Regions from separate parts of the Streptomyces sp. NPDC057136 genome, predicted to be linked through region 2. Evidence: riboswitches for the same ligand, from Rfam matches in the RefSeq annotation. Region 2 holds a riboswitch; each other region holds the start of a gene.
What was found. A riboswitch is a leader RNA that binds a small molecule or an ion and turns the genes downstream of it on or off. The one in region 2 is predicted to bind cyclic di-AMP.
Positions count from the first base shown of each region.

Region 1 (5,503 bases), on a different contig from region 2:
CGGCGATGTCCGCGTCGGTGGGCGTGGTGGACTCGGTCTGCGGAGGGGGGGTTTCCATGCCTGCCTTGGTTCTGCTCGAAGGTGCTTCTCAGATGGTGCGGGTGGTGCACGTGGTGCGGGTCGGTCGCGTGGTGCCGGTCAGTCGCGGTCGGCGGTGTCCACGCCGTCCCAGAGGTTCGAGTGCCACGCACGGTCCGTCGTGCCCGGCTCCCCGCGGCGGTCCTCGGCCGCGCCGGGGTCGATCACGGTGTAACCGGTCTCCCCCGGACGTACGTAATGAAGGTGCTCGCGGGCCAGCCGCCGGATGTACGCGTCGTCCTTGAGCCGCGCCTTCTCGTCGCGCAGCTCCTCGGTCCGCTGGCGTGCCTTCTGCGACAGGCGCTCCTGGTCGGCGATCGCCTCGCGCTGGGAGACGTACTGCCGCATCGGGTACGCGAGCGCGACCACGAGGGAGCAGACGACCAGGGCGAGGAACGCGGCGCGGCCAGTGAGCCGCGAGCGGCGGGCCTGGCGTCGGTTCTGGGACCGGTAGACGCGGGCCGCGGTCTGCTCACCGAGCAGTCGCAGCCTGGTCGCGGTGGAGAACTGGTCGCGGTCCTTCCCGGCCATCTCTCACGCCTCCCCATTACACACGTCGGTCCCCGCACACGGTACGGGACCGAGTGCGGGGACGGACGGAGGCTGGTGACTTCGGCCCGCGAGGGGCCGGTGGTCAGCCCTGGGAGCCGGCGATCAGCCCTTGCTGTGCTTATCAGTTCGCAAAGCGAAACCGCGGGAACGCCGAGCGGCCCGCGTACACCGCCGCGTCGTCGAGGATCTCCTCGATGCGCAGCAGCTGGTTGTACTTGGCGACACGGTCCGAGCGGGCCGGGGCGCCGGTCTTGATCTGACCGCAGTTCACGGCGACGGCGAGGTCGGCGATGGTGACGTCCTCGGTCTCACCGGAGCGGTGCGACATCATGCACTTGAAGCCGTTGCGCTGGGCCATCTCGACGGCGTCCAGGGTCTCGGTCAGCGAACCGATCTGGTTGACCTTGACGAGCAGGGCGTTCGCGGAGCCCTCCTCGATGCCACGGGCCAGACGCTCCGGGTTGGTGACGAACAGGTCGTCACCGACGATCTGCACCTTGGAGCCGAGCTTCTCGGTGATGACCTTCCAGCCGGCCCAGTCGTCCTCGTACAGCGGGTCCTCGATGGAGACCAGCGGGTACGCGGAGACGAGCTCCTCGTAGTACTCGGTCATCTCGGCGGCCGAGCGGGACTTGCCCTCGAACTCGTACTTGCCGTCCTTGTAGAACTCGGACGCGGCGACGTCGAGCGCGAGGCCGACGTCGCGGCCGGGAACGTAACCGGCCTCCTTGATGGCCTCGACGATGAGGTCCAGCGCGGCGCGGTTGGACTCCAGGTTCGGGGCGAAGCCGCCCTCGTCACCGAGACCGGTCGACAGGCCCTTGGTCTTCAGGACCTTCTTCAGCGTGTGGTAGATCTCCGCGCCCCAGCGCAGGGCCTCGGAGAAGGACTCCGCACCGATCGGCGCGATCATGAACTCCTGGATGTCCACGTTGGAGTCGGCGTGCGAGCCGCCGTTCAGGATGTTCATCATCGGAACGGGCAGCAGGTGCGCGTTCGGGCCGCCGAGGTAGCGGAAGAGCGGCAGGTCGGACGCCTCGGAGGCGGCGTGCGCCACGGCCAGCGAGACGCCGAGGATGGCGTTGGCGCCGAGCGAGCCCTTGTTCTCGGTGGCGTCCAGGTCGAACATCGCCTGGTCGATGAGGCGCTGCTCGGTGGCGTCGTACCCGACGAGCTCCGGGCCGATCTGCTCGATGACGGCGAGGACGGCCTTCTCGACGCCCTTGCCCATGTAACGGTTGGGGTCTCCGTCGCGAAGCTCAATGGCCTCGAACGCACCGGTGGAGGCGCCGGACGGAACAGCAGCACGTCCCGTGCTGCCGTCGTCGAGGCCAACCTCGACCTCGACCGTGGGGTTGCCCCGGGAGTCGAGGATTTCCCTGGCTACGACGACGTCGATGGACGGCACGAGGCATCTCCTTCTGGGATATGACACTGGTTGTGCAGGGTCACTGTGGCCTTGCGACACGAGCCTATCCGGCCGGACCCCATCGGCCAGCCGGGCGCCCGTCCCCTGGGACGAAAAAGGACCCAACGGTATGCATTCACGGGCAAAGGTCCAGAAATTTACTGACCAGTAACTACAACACTTGAACGATCAACGTCACCGGAGCGGAAAAACCGCGCGAAATCACTGGCGCGGAAAAACCCCGACCCGGCACGCACGGGGGAGAGCGCACCGGGTCGGGAGCAAAGGGGGAGGGATGCCGCCGGACACCCTCCCGGGGGAGGAGAGTCCCAGGTACTACTTCGTCAGGTGGAGCTGCTGGCCCGGGAAGATCAGGTCGGCGTCCTTGACGATGTCGTCGTTCAGCTTGAACAGCTTCTCCCAGCCGCCCTTGACGTCGCGCTTCTCGGCGATCTTGCTGAGGGTGTCGCCGGCCTTGACCTTGTACTCGCCGTCACCCTTCTTGACCTTCTCGCCGGTCGGGGTGGTGACGGTCTTGGGCGCCTCGGTCTTCGGGGCGGTGCGCTGCTCGCTGCGCGTGGTGGGCTGCTCGGCCTGACGCTCCGGCTGGGCCTGCTGCTCGTCGGCGCTGTCCTGCGTGGAGCCGGTGTCGACACCCGGGTCCACACCGTCATTGGTCAGGTTGCCGGCACCGGCGCAGGCCCAGGCACCCGGGCCCTGCATGTCGAGAAGCTTCTCGGCGGCGGCGATCTGCTGCGACTTGGTGGCCAGGTCGGCGCGGGAGGCGTACTGCGTACCGCCGGCGGCGGCCCAGCTGGACTCCGAGAACTGCAGGCCGCCGTAGTAGCCGTTGCCGGTGTTGATGGACCAGTTGCCACCGGACTCACACTGGGCGACGGCGTCCCACGTGGCGACCGAGGCGGCGGAGGCGCCGGTCGCACCCATCAGCGGGACGACGACTGCGGCACCGGCGACACCGGCGAGCGTGGCGACACGGACGGCCTTGGACGGGCGGCGGTGCTTGGCCTTGCTGGAAAACAGCATGGAGCTTCTCCTCACCGACGCCTACGAGGTGAGCTGTCGGGTTCGGGCCAAGTGAGTTGCCCGGTCGCACGTCCTAGCACGCGACTTCACCCCAAGCCGGTCCTGAGTCGTCTTGCGACGATCGGGCCCGGCACTTACCTGGGTCCCCCGCTCCTGCCTACGGCGCTTTACGCGTCTGTTCCCTTCGACCGACGGCAGGATTCGGCGTGACGGTCGACGGGGCCCGCGGTGCGAGCGGTTCTGACCGTAAACATAGCCAACCCCGACATTCAAAGAGGGACATATCGACCATTCATGCCCTAGTCACCCTGGACGAATGAACGTTTCCGCAGGTCGGAGGGGGCGCAGACGTACCACCCGGACGCGACACGCCAGTTGCAGCAAAGAGACCCATGTCTCACTTACGTATAAGTGGACATAGGCCCCTGAACTACCCCTGATTTTGGGGTGTTTTCCCGAATTGGATCAGTTGCGCTTGGAGCCCTCCGCGCCGTCCAGCAGCCCCAGATCGAGGGTCTGGCCGGGAAGGATGAGGTCCGGGTCGGAGCCGAGCGCGCCCTTGTTGGCCTCGTACAGCTCGGTCCAGCCGCCGGGAACCTTCTGTGCGTCAGCAATCGCCCAGAGGTTGTCGCCGGGCCGGACGGTGTAGTCACCGTCCGGGCTCGCCGTACCCGTGTCGCGCGCCTGGTCGTCACCGCGCGAAGCGTGCCGGCCGGAGTCGCGCCCGTCGCCCTGGTCCGCGTCCCGGCTCGCCTCGGGGGCCGGCGTGCCGCGGTGCTTGCCGCCACCCTGGTCCGTGCCCGCCGGGTCTTCGGACGCCTCGGGGGACGGCGTGGCGGTGGGCGGGGCCGTCGCACCGGAGCCCTCGGACCCGGCCGTGTCGCCGGTCGCGCCGTTCTTGTCGGACTCGCCCGCGGTATCCGACTCGCCGGACTTATCGCTCTCGTCCTTCTTGTTCGCTTCGTCCTTCGCTCCGTCCGTCGCGTCGTCCGACGGAGTGCCGGACGAGTCGTCGGTCGGGAGCAGCGAGTCCGAAGGGTCGGCGGAGGGTACGCCGCCCGGGTCGACGCCCGGCAGGGCCCCGTCCAGCGCGAGCCCGGAAATCACCGCGCAGCTCGGCCATGCCTGCGGGCCCTGGTCCTCCAGGACCTTCTCCGCGACGGATATCTGCTGCGAGCGGCTGGCGAGGTCGGCGCGGGGCGCGTACGCCGAGCCGCCGTACGCCGACCAGGTGTCCTGGGAGAACTGCAGGCCGCCGTAGTAGCCGTTGCCCAGGTCCGCGCTCCACATGCCGCCGCTCTCGCACTCGGCGACCCGGTCCCAGGTCGACGCGTCTGCGGCGTGCGCACCGGTCGCACCGAGCAGCGGGATGGCGATGGCCGATCCCGTCACGCCTGCGGCGACGACGATGGCGGGTGCCTGGCGAGGGCGGCGGTGTCTGCCGTTCGCGGAGCCCATGGGATTGCCTTCCGTGTGACTGACAAGTGACTGCTGTGGTGAACGGTGAACCTAGCGGGACTCGAACGTGTGTCACAAGTCGATGCAGCGGAGATCACGTGAAAGTCACAGAGTTGACGGAGTGTCACCTTGCGCGGTCGGCAGTCCTGGGGCGAACTCCACCGGAAGAGTGCGCAGTCCGCGCATAATGAGCCCGCCACGCCACCGCAAATCGGCAGGTTCCACCGCAAGACGCAGGTCAGGAAGGCGCTTCAGCAGCGTTGCCAGCGCGGTCTGTCCCTCCAGACGGGCGAGCGGTGCTCCCAGGCAGTAGTGGATGCCGTGCCCGTATCCCACGTGCTGATTGTCACTCCGCGCAAGGTCCAGGGTGTCCGGATCGCGGAATCGCTCCGGGTCCCGGTCGGCGGCCGCGAGGACGACCAGTACGGGGTCCCCGGCGGCGATTTCCTGCCCGCCGAGCGTGACGGGCTCCGTCGCGTACCGCCAGGTGGCGAGCTCCACCGGACCGTCGTACCGCAGCAGTTCCTCCAGGCCGGTGGCGAGGAGGTCCGTCTCCCCCGCGGCGAGCGAACGCTGAAGCCGTTCGCGCTCGCCGGGGTTGCGCAGCAGGGCGTACGTGCCGTTGCCGATGAGGTTGACCGTTGTCTCGAAGCCGGCGAAGAGAAGGATGAACGCCATCGCGGCGGCCTCGTTCTCGGTGAGGTGTTCGCCGTGGTCGCTCGTCCGGATCAGACCCGAAATCAGGTCGTCACCCGGATTCTCCCGTTTGCGGTGGATCAGTTCGGCAAGGTAGCCGCGCATCTTCTTCACGGACCTGGCCACTCCGCCGCGCGGGCCGCCGCCGTGCCGGATCATCATGCCCGCCCAGTCGCGGAAGTCGTCCTGGTCCTCCGGCGGGACGCCGAGCAGGTCGCAGATCGCGTAGATGGGCAGCGGGAACGCGAAGTCGTGGATGAGGTCGGC
Region 1 is NZ_JBHUUV010000023.1:41,948-47,450, reverse strand. Features, by position in the region: gene ACFT7S_RS25120 (DUF501 domain-containing protein) at 1-58, opposite strand, end outside; gene ACFT7S_RS25115 (septum formation initiator family protein) at 139-609, opposite strand; gene eno (phosphopyruvate hydratase) at 752-2,038, opposite strand; gene ACFT7S_RS25105 (transglycosylase family protein) at 2,375-3,082, opposite strand; cyclic di-AMP (ydaO/yuaA leader) riboswitch at 3,086-3,257, opposite strand; gene ACFT7S_RS25100 (transglycosylase family protein) at 3,548-4,540, opposite strand; gene ACFT7S_RS25095 (cytochrome P450) at 4,646-5,503, opposite strand, start outside.
Region 1: another riboswitch for cyclic di-AMP. It lies ahead of ACFT7S_RS25105 (transglycosylase family protein); the one in region 2 lies ahead of ACFT7S_RS20400 (transglycosylase SLT domain-containing protein).

Region 2 (5,503 bases):
AGCACAGCCCGTCGGCCTGTTCGGCCAGGAGGCTGCTGTGCCGTGCGTCGAATCGTGCGAAGTACTCGTCGCCGCGGTCCGGAACCGAGGCGCCGAAGTAGGCCCGGTTCTCCTGCTCGAAGGCGAGCAGGGCAGCGGCGTGGTCGTGGCGCAGGAGCTGGAGTTCGGGCATGGGCGCGAGTCTTCCACGGCCCGCGCATACGCGGAACTGCCGGGTGGTGAGGGCCCGTCGGACCCTCACCACCCGGCAGTTCTGAACCGCGGCCGATGCCAGGGGATCAGTAGGCGCCGAATACGTTGTCGATGGAGCCGTACTTGTCGGCGGCGTAGTTGCACGCGGCGGTGATGTTGGCGACCGGGTCGAAGATATCCGTCGACGTACCGGGCACGTGGTACGCCTGGAACGTCGGGTCGATGACCTGGAGAAGGCCCTTGGACGGAGTGCCCGCGGTGGCGTTCGAGTCCCAGTTGTTGACGATCTGCGGGTTGCCCGAGGACTCGCGCATGATGTTGCGGTGGATGCCCTCGTAGGTGCCGGGGATGCCGTTCTTGGCCATGACGGCCAGCGATTCCTTGATCCAGCCGTCGAGGTCGTTCGTGTACGTCGCGGCCTTCGCGGTCTTCGCGGCGGCGGGGGCGGCGGTCTTCGCGGCCGGCGTGCTCGACCGCTCGGAGCGGTCGGCGCGGTCGCTGCCCGCAGCGGCGCGGTCGGAGGACGAACCGGAAGCCCTGGCTGTGGCCTTGGCGCCCACGGTCAGCTTCAGACCCGGGCGAATCAGAGCCGGATTGTCACCGATGGCCTTCTTGTTGTCCTTGTACAGCCTCTGCCAGCCGCCATCCAGGGAATGCGCATCGGCGATCTTGTGCAGGGAATCACCCTTGACGACGGAATAGCTGGTGATCCCGGCCTTCTGCGCGGTGATTTCCTTGGCAGGGGCGGCCGCCGGGCCCAATGCCTTTTCGGCGGCGACCGATTGTGCCGGCGCGGCGGAAGCGGTGGTGGCGCCGATCACCGGAAGAGCGAGGATGGCTCCGCCTGCGGTCACGGCGACGAGACCGCGGGTCAGGGGGCTGGACTTGGTACGGCGGTGCTTACCCATCGTGGGCATGGTGAATTCCTCTCCGGCGCCTACGAGGTGAGCTGTCGGGTTCAGGCTGGAGATGCCTGGCCGCAGGTGCATGCGACTTAACCCCGAGCCGTTCCGCATAACGGATCGGCGACTTACCTGGGTCCCCCGCTCCTGCCGGGCGTGAGTGGTCTGGGTTTCCGGACGGCGGCAGGATTCGGCGTTCCATCCGGATTGAGGGTGACCGTAAGCGAGAAAAGCCGAAGGGGACAAGCCCCGAATTCCGGATCACAATTCATTTGCAAGATCGACGAACGGGATCGCCGGTGAATTCACCCGAACCGCGAAGTCAACTCTCTTCCCGCAGAAGGGATGCGGGGCACAGGTCAGGAACCTGTCAATCCCGGACGTGACGCTGGCCACTGAGTCCGAAAAGGGCGATTTGCGTGAAGAGAGTGAACGCAATTCGGGCGAAAAGAATGCTATGAGCTATAGGGGGTTATTGCTGAGAAAAGTCCGTATTGGGTTCATTTATTTACCTTGTGTATGGATTGGTCCTGCGGGGTCGGCTGGAACGCCGCCGTACATCGGCAGAGGGATCCGGTGGCCGTAGCGTGCGAGCTGGTCCCACGGCCGGTTGAGTCCGGCGGAACCGTACGTACGGACCCGCGTGACGGTGTCGAGATCGAGGACGTCCACCAGGACCTCCTCGCCCGCCCCGGCCTGCTGGCGCACGATTCCCTCGGGATCGACGATCGTGCTGGCGCCGACGCCGGCCGGGTCGGCCGCGTTGAGATTGACGACGTAGAGCTGATTGGTCCAGGCGTTGGCGCGCGCAGACCAGTTCCATCTCCCGGTCCCGCGTCGTGGTGAGGGTGGGCTGGAGGATGACTTCGGCGCCGAGCCGGGCCAGCTGCCTTGCGGTCTCCGGGAATGATCCGTCGTAACAGATGGCGAGACCGGCGCGGCCGATTCCTGGCAGGTCGAAGACGACGAACTCGCTTCCCGGGCTTGCCTGTTCGTAGGAGGCCGCCACGGCGGCAGACCACCAGCATTCGACAAGCAGCTCTACAAACACCGCAACGTCGTCGAGCGATGCTTCAACCGGCTGAAGCAGTACCGTGCGATCGCCACCCGGTACGACAAAACCCACGAATCCTACGAGGCCGCGATCACCATCGCCTCACTCCTACTCTGGATCCAACCCCTTTGAAGACACGACCCAGGGCCTGTCGTTGTCGACGGCTGCGGCTAGCCGGGTACTTCCGTGCGCTCCCACCATTCGTAGACGGGCAACTGACCCTCGGAAGTCTTCTCCTGACGGTCCGTCGCCTTGAAGTGTTCGTACCCGCCCCGGAACGGGATCTTGACGTCGGGCCCGGGTTCCGTGACGGAAACGATCCGCTCAGGGAGATCGTCGGGGCCGCCTTCGAGGACTGCTTTCGTTTCGTTGGCCATGGAAGGAAAGTCTGCCCGGAGAGCTGCCCGGCTCCTCCATGACGCGCCGACGGTGCGGCATCGTACGGGGAGGGCGCCGGGCAGTCCGGGCAGTCCGGTATCCGCTCAGGTCCGTGCGTGGGTGGTGATGTCGGCGGTGAACTCGGTGATGACGGCCGGGGTGACGGTCGGCCGGCACTGGCTGAGGGCGGCGAGATAGTCGTCGGTGTCCGCGCCGGCCTCGGCGACGTCGCGTTCGAAGGCGGCCTGGGCGGCGGTCCGGGCCGCGTGCTCGATGTCGGCCGGGGTGAACAACTCGCTCGCCACGACCAGCGCGTCCACGTCGACGTCGTCCCGCCGGGCCGAATGGCGCGACCAGATCGCCGCCCGGGCCGCCGCGTCCGGGGTGCCGATCGGGACCAGGTAGTCGAAACGTCCAGGACGGAGGAACGCCGGGTCCAGCGAGCGGATGGAGTTGGTGGCGCACACCAGCAGCCGCTCGTCCCGCTCACGGAAGCCCGGTATGAGTTTGAGGAGTTCGTTGGTGACGCCGTGCATGCCGGGCTCCGGACGCTCTCCTCGTACGGGAGCTATCTCCTCGACCTCGTCGATGAAGACCAGCACCCGTTCCAGCTCCGCGATCCGGGCGAAGGCCGTGCGCAGTGCGGCGGCGAGATTTCCCTCGTCGGCCAGGCGGGACGGCAGCAGTTCGACGAAGGGCCAGCCGAGGCGGGAGGCGATGGCCCGGGCGAAGGTGGTCTTGCCGGTCCCCGGTGGACCGAACAGGGTGATGGCGCGGGGCGGGACGACGCCGTGGCGGGCCGCACGCTCGGGTTCGGCCAGTGGCATGACGACACGGCGCTCGATGAGGCTCTTCTCCGCCTCCATGCCGGCCACCTTGTCCCACAGATCACCGGACAGCACCCGGCCGCCCAGCTCCTCCAGGAGGTCGGCAGGGGTGCCCGTGGCCGGTTCGGCCTTCTCGAAGTAGGCGACGGCGGGCCGCCGCGTGTAGCCGGCCTTCCGCAGCCCCTCGCCGAGCAGCTCCTCCTCCGCCAGCACATAGGCGATGCGGCGCACCCGCGCCTCGATCAGCCGGCGTTCGAGCTCCACCAGCAGCGCACTGGCCAGGCCCCGGCCGCGCCAGGCCGGTTCGATGGCGATCCGCATCACCCAGGCCCGGCCACCCGACACATGGGCCAGTGCCGCGCCGATGGGCCGCCCGCGGTGGACGGCGACCACTGCGGGCTGGCGCGACGTCAGGGCGCTGATGCACTCGGCAAGGGAGAAGACGGACTCCTGGCCGAGATTCGCTGTCGAATCGATGAGATGGACGACCGCCGCCAGATCGTCCTCGCGGTAGTCATGGATGAGCCAGTTCACGTGCCGCTCCTCGCCTCGGGGTGGTCCCGGAGACGCTAGATCCCCAGCGGCCGGCCGTCGTGCGACGTCGAGGACAACACCACGGCCGTAGTCGTACGAAAGGGAAGCGGTACGAGCGGTGGCTTTCCGGGTACGGGGTGGCGGCTGCGGGAGCCTCACGCCAGGTCGCGCGCCTCCTTGAACCGGGCGAGCCCCTCCGCCAGTCCCACGACAGGCTCCGGGTACGCGCACCGCGCCCGCGCCGGGCCGGGCAGCTTCCACGGCTCGTGCACCGCGCCGCCCTCGATGCCCCTCAGCTCGGGCACCCAACGGCGCACGTACACGCCTTGGGGGTCGTACCTCTTGCCCTGGAGTACGGGGTTGAGTACGCGATTGGGCCGGCTGTCCGTGCCCGTACCCGCCACCCACTGCCAGTTGAGCTGGTTGTTGGCGACATCGCCGTCCACCAGCAGCTCGAGGAAGTGCCGGGCGCCGATCCGCCAGTCGACGTACAGGGTCTTGGCGAGGAAACTCGCGGTGAGCAGGCGTCCGCGGTTGTGCATCCATCCCTCGTGGCGCAGTTGGCGCATGGCGGCGTCCACGACCGGATATCCGGTCCGGCCCTCCTGCCACGCGGCGATGTCGTCGGCCGCGGACCGTTCGGTGCGCCACCGGTCCCGCCGTGTCCGGTAGTCGGCGTGCGCGGCCGCCGGACGGGCGGCCAGGACCTGATGGTGGAAGTCCCGCCAGCACAGCTGGCGTACGAAGGCGTCGGCGCCCGGTCCGCCCGTCGCACGGGCCCGGTGGATCAGCTCCGCGGGGGAGAGGGTTCCCAGGTGCAGATCGGGGGAGAGCCGCGAGGTGGCGTCGCCCGCCAGATCGTCGTGGCGGTCCTCGTACGCCGCGATCCCGTCGCGGCACCACGCGGCGAACCGCTTACGCGCCTCGGTCTCGCCGCCCCGGGCCAGCCCTTCGGCGACACCCGTCACGGCCGCACGCGAGGGGACGGCCTCCGAGCCGGGACCGTGCGGCACGCGTACCGCACGGGGGGCCGCGAACACCTCCCGTACGGGCTGCCCGGACCACCGCCGGAAGTACGGCGTGAACACCGCGAAGTGGTCGGAACCCGAGCCCGACGGGGTCACCGCGCCCGGGGCGACGGCGGTGATCACGGCGTCATGGACGTGCAGACGGCATCCCTGCGATTCCAGGGCGGTACGGAGCCCCTCCTCGCGCAGGTGCGCGTACGCGGTCACTCCCGCGGCCATGTACACGTCCCGGGACTCCGCCTCGGCGGCGATGCGGCACACCTCCTCGGCCGGCCGGCCCGAGCGGATCACCAGACGTCCGCCGCGGTCACGGAGGCCGGCGTCGAGGTCGGCGAGACAGTCGGCGAGGAAGGCGCGACGGTTGGGCACGCCGAAACCCACGTCCGAGATGTCGTCGTCGAGGACGAACAGCGGCACCACCTCGTCCGCCGCCGCGAGTGCCGCGTGCAGGGGCGGATTGTCGTGCAGCCGCAGATTGGAGGTGAACAGGACGACTGCGACGGTCATGGGGGTACCTCTGACAGGAGTCGAAGCGGAACGCTGACACCTTCTGTCGCGCCGCACTCTTTGGTTGCGGCGTTCAGCCAA
Region 2 is NZ_JBHUUV010000016.1:72,345-77,847, reverse strand. Features, by position in the region: gene ACFT7S_RS20405 (GNAT family N-acetyltransferase) at 1-172, opposite strand, end outside; gene ACFT7S_RS20400 (transglycosylase SLT domain-containing protein) at 279-1,109, opposite strand; cyclic di-AMP (ydaO/yuaA leader) riboswitch at 1,114-1,300, opposite strand; partial or broken gene ACFT7S_RS20395 (carbon-nitrogen hydrolase family protein) at 1,599-2,103, opposite strand; partial or broken gene ACFT7S_RS20390 (transposase) at 2,095-2,280, shown strand; gene ACFT7S_RS20385 (DUF5988 family protein) at 2,319-2,525, opposite strand; gene ACFT7S_RS20380 (ATP-binding protein) at 2,631-3,887, opposite strand; gene ACFT7S_RS20375 (cryptochrome/photolyase family protein) at 4,043-5,422, opposite strand.

Region 3 (5,503 bases), on a different contig from region 2:
CCGCGCTCCCCCCTTTGGCCGACGAGGAGTCGCCGCGCGGCGCGGCTCCGGTCAGCCTGGGTGGGGCGCGGTACCGTCCGCAACCGTAGGCGGACCCGGGCAGGAGAACTCAGGTGGGGAAGCGGGACACAGGGCGGCGCGGGGCTCCCGGGGGAGTCCGTGCTCGTCGGTTCGTCCGCATGCTGCCCGCGCTGATGATCGCGGGCGGGATGCTCTTCGACCTCGCGACCCCGCCCACCTTCACCCCCGTGCCCCTCTTCGTGGCCGCTCCCCTGATCGCCGCACCGTTCTTCTCGCGGGCCGGCACGCTCCGGACGGGAATCGCCGCCGCCCTCGTCATGGCGGTACTGGACCTGTACAGCCGCACGCTCAGTCAGGTCGAGCCGGTCATCGAGCTGGTCACCGTGGTCACCGCCGGGCTGCTCGCCCTCTTCATCAACGGTGTCGTCCGGCGGGGCAACGAGCAGCTGGCATCGGCCCGGGTCATCGCGGAGACCGCCATGCGGGCGGTGCTGCCGACGCCGGCCGACCGGATCGGCGGGCTCCAGGTCGCGGCACGGTACGAGGCGGCTCAGGCGGACGAGTTCGTCGGCGGTGACCTGTTCGCCGTCGTGGACACTCCGTACGGGGTACGGCTGGTGGTCGGGGACGTACGGGGCAAGGGTCTTGACGCGGTCGGGGCGGTGGCGGTGGTCATCGGGGCGTTCCGGGAGGCCGCCGAGCAGGAGCGCTCTCTGGAGGGCGTGGCGCAGCGCCTGGAGCGGGCGCTGGCGCGGGAGCGGACGCGGCGCGGCGGGCTCGATGCCATGGAAGGGTTCATCACCGCCGCACTCGCCGAGATCCCGCCCGGGGTCGGTCTGGTGCGGCTCGTCAACCGGGGGCACCCCGAACCGATCCTGCTGCACGCCGACGGAAGGCTGGACGTGCTCGTGTCGTCCTCGCCCGCGCTGCCGCTCGGGATGGATCTGGGTGTGTGGCCGGACCGGTCGGAGGAGTGGCCGCTGCCCGCGGGGACGACGCTGCTGATGTTCACCGACGGCCTCTCCGAGGCACGCGACGCGGCCGGGGCCTTCTACGATCCGGCTGCCCGGTTGCGGGGGCGGATCTTCCCCGGGCCCGAGGAGCTGCTGTCCGCGCTCACCGACGACGTACGCCTGCATACGGGCGGTCTGTCCACGGACGACATGGCGCTGCTCGCGGTCGGCCGGCCGGCGGAGGGGCAGCCCGAGCGGCGGCGGACCGTGAAGATCGTGGGCCGGGGAACCCCCGGGGGAGCGGAATGAGCCAGTCGGTGACGGGCCGTCGGCGGGCGCCGCGCGACCGGTGCTGCGGAGCGGGGCCACCGTCCGTAACCGAAGGGTGCCCCTCCGCATAACATTTGACGCAACGTCAGAAATCGGATGGCGGACGAGGGGTGTTCAACTCGCCCGATTGCACCCGGTTGTATCCCGGTAAGTCCAGGCCGAAGTCGCGAATGATCACTCGGAACAGCTTGGAATCGGACCCGTCCGTCTATTAACGTTCGATAACGCAGCGCGGTCGTCCCAGTCGTCGTAAGAGGCGGCACCGTGCGCGAGCGCCGAATTCCGCAAGGAAACCGGGGAACCACCTACATGGGGTGAATCGGGCCACCTGTGTCTCGCGAGAGGCAGAGCGGCCCGTAGGAGACCTTCCTGCTCCGAACCCGTCAGCTAACCCGGTAGGCGAGAAGGAAGGAAAGGAGTGCGCCCACGTGGCGTCCAACAAGCCTGCCCCCGAGGCCCCGTCACCCTTCGGCACCGATACTCTCGGTGCCCAGGACAGGACCTGGGAGGAATGGAATCCCACCGAGGAGTCCATCCGGCCCGTTCGCGGCAGGCATCGCGTAGCCAAGCAGCGCGGTCTCGCTCGTAGCTCCACCGTCCTCGGGGTCGGCGTCATCGCGGCAGTCGGTGCGGGTGGCATGGCCACCGCTCAGGGCAAGCCGCCGGTCTCCATCTCTCTTCCCGATTCCATCGCGGACAATCTGCCCGACGCCAAGTCCCTTCCCGGCGTCGGCTCTTTGATGTCCGACGACTCCGACGCGAAGGACACCGCCACGGTGGCCGCGTCGTCCCCGCTCACCACCGCCGGCATCACCACCGCGGAGGCCGAGCAGGGCACGACGGACGCCGGAGAGGCGCTGCGCACCCGCATCCTCCAGCAGGCCGAGCAGCAGCAGGCCAGCGCCGACGCCGAGGCCAGGGCCGCCGAGGAGAAGGCGGCAGCCGAGAAGGCCGCCGCCGAGGCCAGGGCCCAGCAGGACGTGGCCGAGGCCAAGGTCGCCGCCGAGAAGAAGGCGGCCGAAGAGGCAGCCGCGCGCAAGGCGGAGGCCGAGCGGCTCGCCAAGCTGGCCGCCAGCTTCACCCTGCCGGTCTCCTCGTACACGATCACCTCGACCTTCGGTCAGTCCGGCCCCATGTGGTCCTCCGGCTACCACACCGGCCTCGACTTCGCGGCGGGGGCGGGCACACCGATCAAGGCCGTGCACGGCGGGACCGTCACATCGGCCGGCTGGCACACTTCGTACGGCTACCACACCGTCATCGAGCTCGACGACGGTACCGAGGTCACGTACAGCCACCAGTCCTCGATGAACGTCACCGCGGGCCAGAAGGTCAACACCGGCGACGTCATCGGCCGCGTCGGCGCGACCGGCAATGCGAGCGGGGCCCACCTCCACCTGGAGGTCCACACCCCGGGCGGCTCGGGCATCGACCCGATGAGCTGGTTGCGCAGCAAGGGCCTCCCGGTCTGAGACCCGGCAGTTGAGACACCGCGTCCCGTTCCCCGGACGCACCTGAACCCCGGCAGCCCTGACGCACACCCCCCGACGTCAGGGCTGCCGGTTTGCCGTTTTTTGGGGCGCTTTCGCGCCGGGAAACGGAATAGCGCGGTTCGGTGACGGGGTTGAACCACCCATGACTTCTCTCCGTACGCTCGGCTCCTCCGGCCTTCAGGTCTTCCCCCTCGCCCTTGGTGGCAACGTTTTCGGCTGGACGGCCGACGAGACACAGTCCTTCGCCGTGCTGGACGCCTATGCCGCGGCGGGCGGCAACTTCATAGACACCGCCGACTCGTACTCGGCCTGGGTGCCGGGCAACGAGGGCGGCGAATCGGAGACCGTCGTCGGCAAGTGGCTCGCCTCGCGCGGCAACCGCTCCGAGATCGTCGTCGCCACGAAGGTCGGCGCCCACCCCTCGTACAGGGGGCTCTCCGCCACCACCATCAAGGGCGCGGCCGAGGAATCGCTGCGCCGGCTCGGCACCGACCACATCGACCTCTACTACACGCACTTCGACGACGAGACCGTCCCCGTCGAGGAGATCATCACCGCCCTCGACCAGCTGGTGAAGGACGGCAAGGTGCGCGAGATCGCCGCTTCCAACATCAGCCCCGAGCGGCTGCGGGCCTCGCTGGACTTCTCCGAGCGTGAGGGCCTGGCCCGTTACGTCGCACTGCAGCCGCACTACAACCTCGTCTCACGCGACACCTACGAGGGCGGGCTCCAGGACACGGCCGCCGCCGCCGGCCTCGCCGCCGTCCCGTACTTCGCACTGGCCTCTGGTTTCCTCACCGGCAAGTACCGCGCGGGCGCCACGGTCGACAGTCCGCGGGCCGACAAGGCGGGCCAGCACCTGGAGTCGGAGCGCGGGCAGAAGGTTCTCGCCGCGCTCGACAGCATCGCGACGGAGCGCGGAGCGGAGATCGCGACCGTCGCCCTGGCCTGGCTGGCCTCCCGTCCCACCGTGGTGGCACCGATCGCGTCGGCCCGTACGGTCGAGCAGGTGCCCGCGCTGGTCGCGGTCGCCGGCCTTCAGCTGACCGAGCAGGAGCAGGCGGCGCTGACGGAAGCCTCCGCCTGACGCACTCAACGCACCTGACGGCGAGGTGAGTCGTACGGGTGTGGGTGGTGCGGGTGTGAGTGGTACGGCGGCTGTTGGTACGCACGCTGCTGGTACGGCGGCTGTTGGTACGGGAATCCGGCGGGCGGGGCTGCCCGGTTCAGGTACGGGTTGTAGCCGCCGTACCACTGGTGCGGGGCCGGGAGCGGTGCCGACGGGCGCGATCCGAGCCGGCCCGCCGCGTACGTCAGGGCCGGGCCCGCGACCTCCCTGCGCTCCCAGAGGTGGTGCAGCAGCTCCTGCTCCCGTACGGCGAAGTCCGGGCCCACCGCACCGCGGCGGGCCCTTCGCCGCAGCACGGCCAGCGACGTCGCGAACGACTCGTACTCGGCCACCGAGCGGGCCGCGGCCCTGCCGCCCGCCCGGCCCGCGCCGCTGTTCCAGTGCCGGGCCACATCGCGGGCCATTCCGCGGGCCCGCATCGAGGAGAGCGCCGACGGCTCGGCGGGAGACAGCCAGCCGGCCGCCGCATACGCCGGCAGCTCGGCGGCGAGGGTGCGCAGCTCGCGCTGGCGCGACCAGATCGCCAGCCAGGTCACCAGGGCGAACGCCGGGACCATGAACGCCCCGTACACCGCGAAGAATCCGTACCGGCCGAAGGTCGACGAGCCGTTCCACAGTGCGTGCATGCCCATGGCGAGGGCGAGTCCCAGCAGCGGGACCGCGATCCGGCGGGCGCGGTGGCGCCGCGCGCTGAGCGCGGCGATCCCGAAGCCGATGCCGGTGAGCACGGTGAACAGGGGATGCGCGAACGGCGACATCACCACACGCACGAAGAACGTCCCGGCCGTCACCGAACCCAGGCCCGCGCTGCCCAACTGCTGGTCCTCGCCGAAGGCGTTGCCCAGATAGAGGATGTTCTCGGTGAACGCGAAGCCGGTCGCGGTGAAACCGGCGACCACGATCCCGTCGACGATGCCGCTGAACTCCCGTCTCCGGAAGAGGAAGATCAGCAGGACCGCGGCGGCCTTCGCGCTCTCCTCGACGACCGGCGCTATCACCGTGGCACCGAGGGTGTCGGCGCTCGACGGGTCCGCGGTCGCCGTGGCTATCCAGCGGGCCGCGAACGTGTTCGCGGTGATCGCGACCAGCGCGGCGGCGCACGCACCCCAGGCGAAGGAGAACAGCAGACTCCGCCAGGGGCCCGGCTCGACCCGGTCCAGCCAGCGGAACGCCGCCATCAGCAGCGGCACGGGCAGTACGGCGAGCCCGAGCCCGACGAGGAAGCCCTCCGTGCCGGTCTGCTCGCGGACCAGGGACAGGATGAGCAGCCCGCAGAGCGCCAGTACGGAGATCACCGCTCCGGCACGGAACGCCTTGCTGCGCCACACCATGCCGACGCGGCGCGGGCGGTAACGCCACTGGCCGCGCTCCGGTACGGCGCCCAGGATCTCGCCGAGCCGTTGCTCCTCGAGAACCGGGACGGCCGGCTGCGGCTGCTGGTGCTGCGTGGACCACTCGGACACCCGATGACCCTAACGAGGGGGACTGACACCTGACCATGGCGCGAGGGGCGCGTGGCCGAGACCGGTTGTGTGCGGCGGCCGAAAGGCCGGCACGCGGGCACCGGCCGTCGCGCT
Region 3 is NZ_JBHUUV010000009.1:16,191-21,693, reverse strand. Features, by position in the region: gene ACFT7S_RS13725 (PP2C family protein-serine/threonine phosphatase) at 114-1,283, shown strand; cyclic di-AMP (ydaO/yuaA leader) riboswitch at 1,568-1,721, shown strand; gene ACFT7S_RS13720 (M23 family metallopeptidase) at 1,733-2,776, shown strand; gene ACFT7S_RS13715 (aldo/keto reductase) at 2,940-3,884, shown strand; gene ACFT7S_RS13710 (PrsW family intramembrane metalloprotease) at 3,890-5,389, opposite strand; gene trmB (tRNA (guanosine(46)-N7)-methyltransferase TrmB) at 5,503-5,503, opposite strand, start outside.
Region 3: another riboswitch for cyclic di-AMP. It lies ahead of ACFT7S_RS13720 (M23 family metallopeptidase); the one in region 2 lies ahead of ACFT7S_RS20400 (transglycosylase SLT domain-containing protein).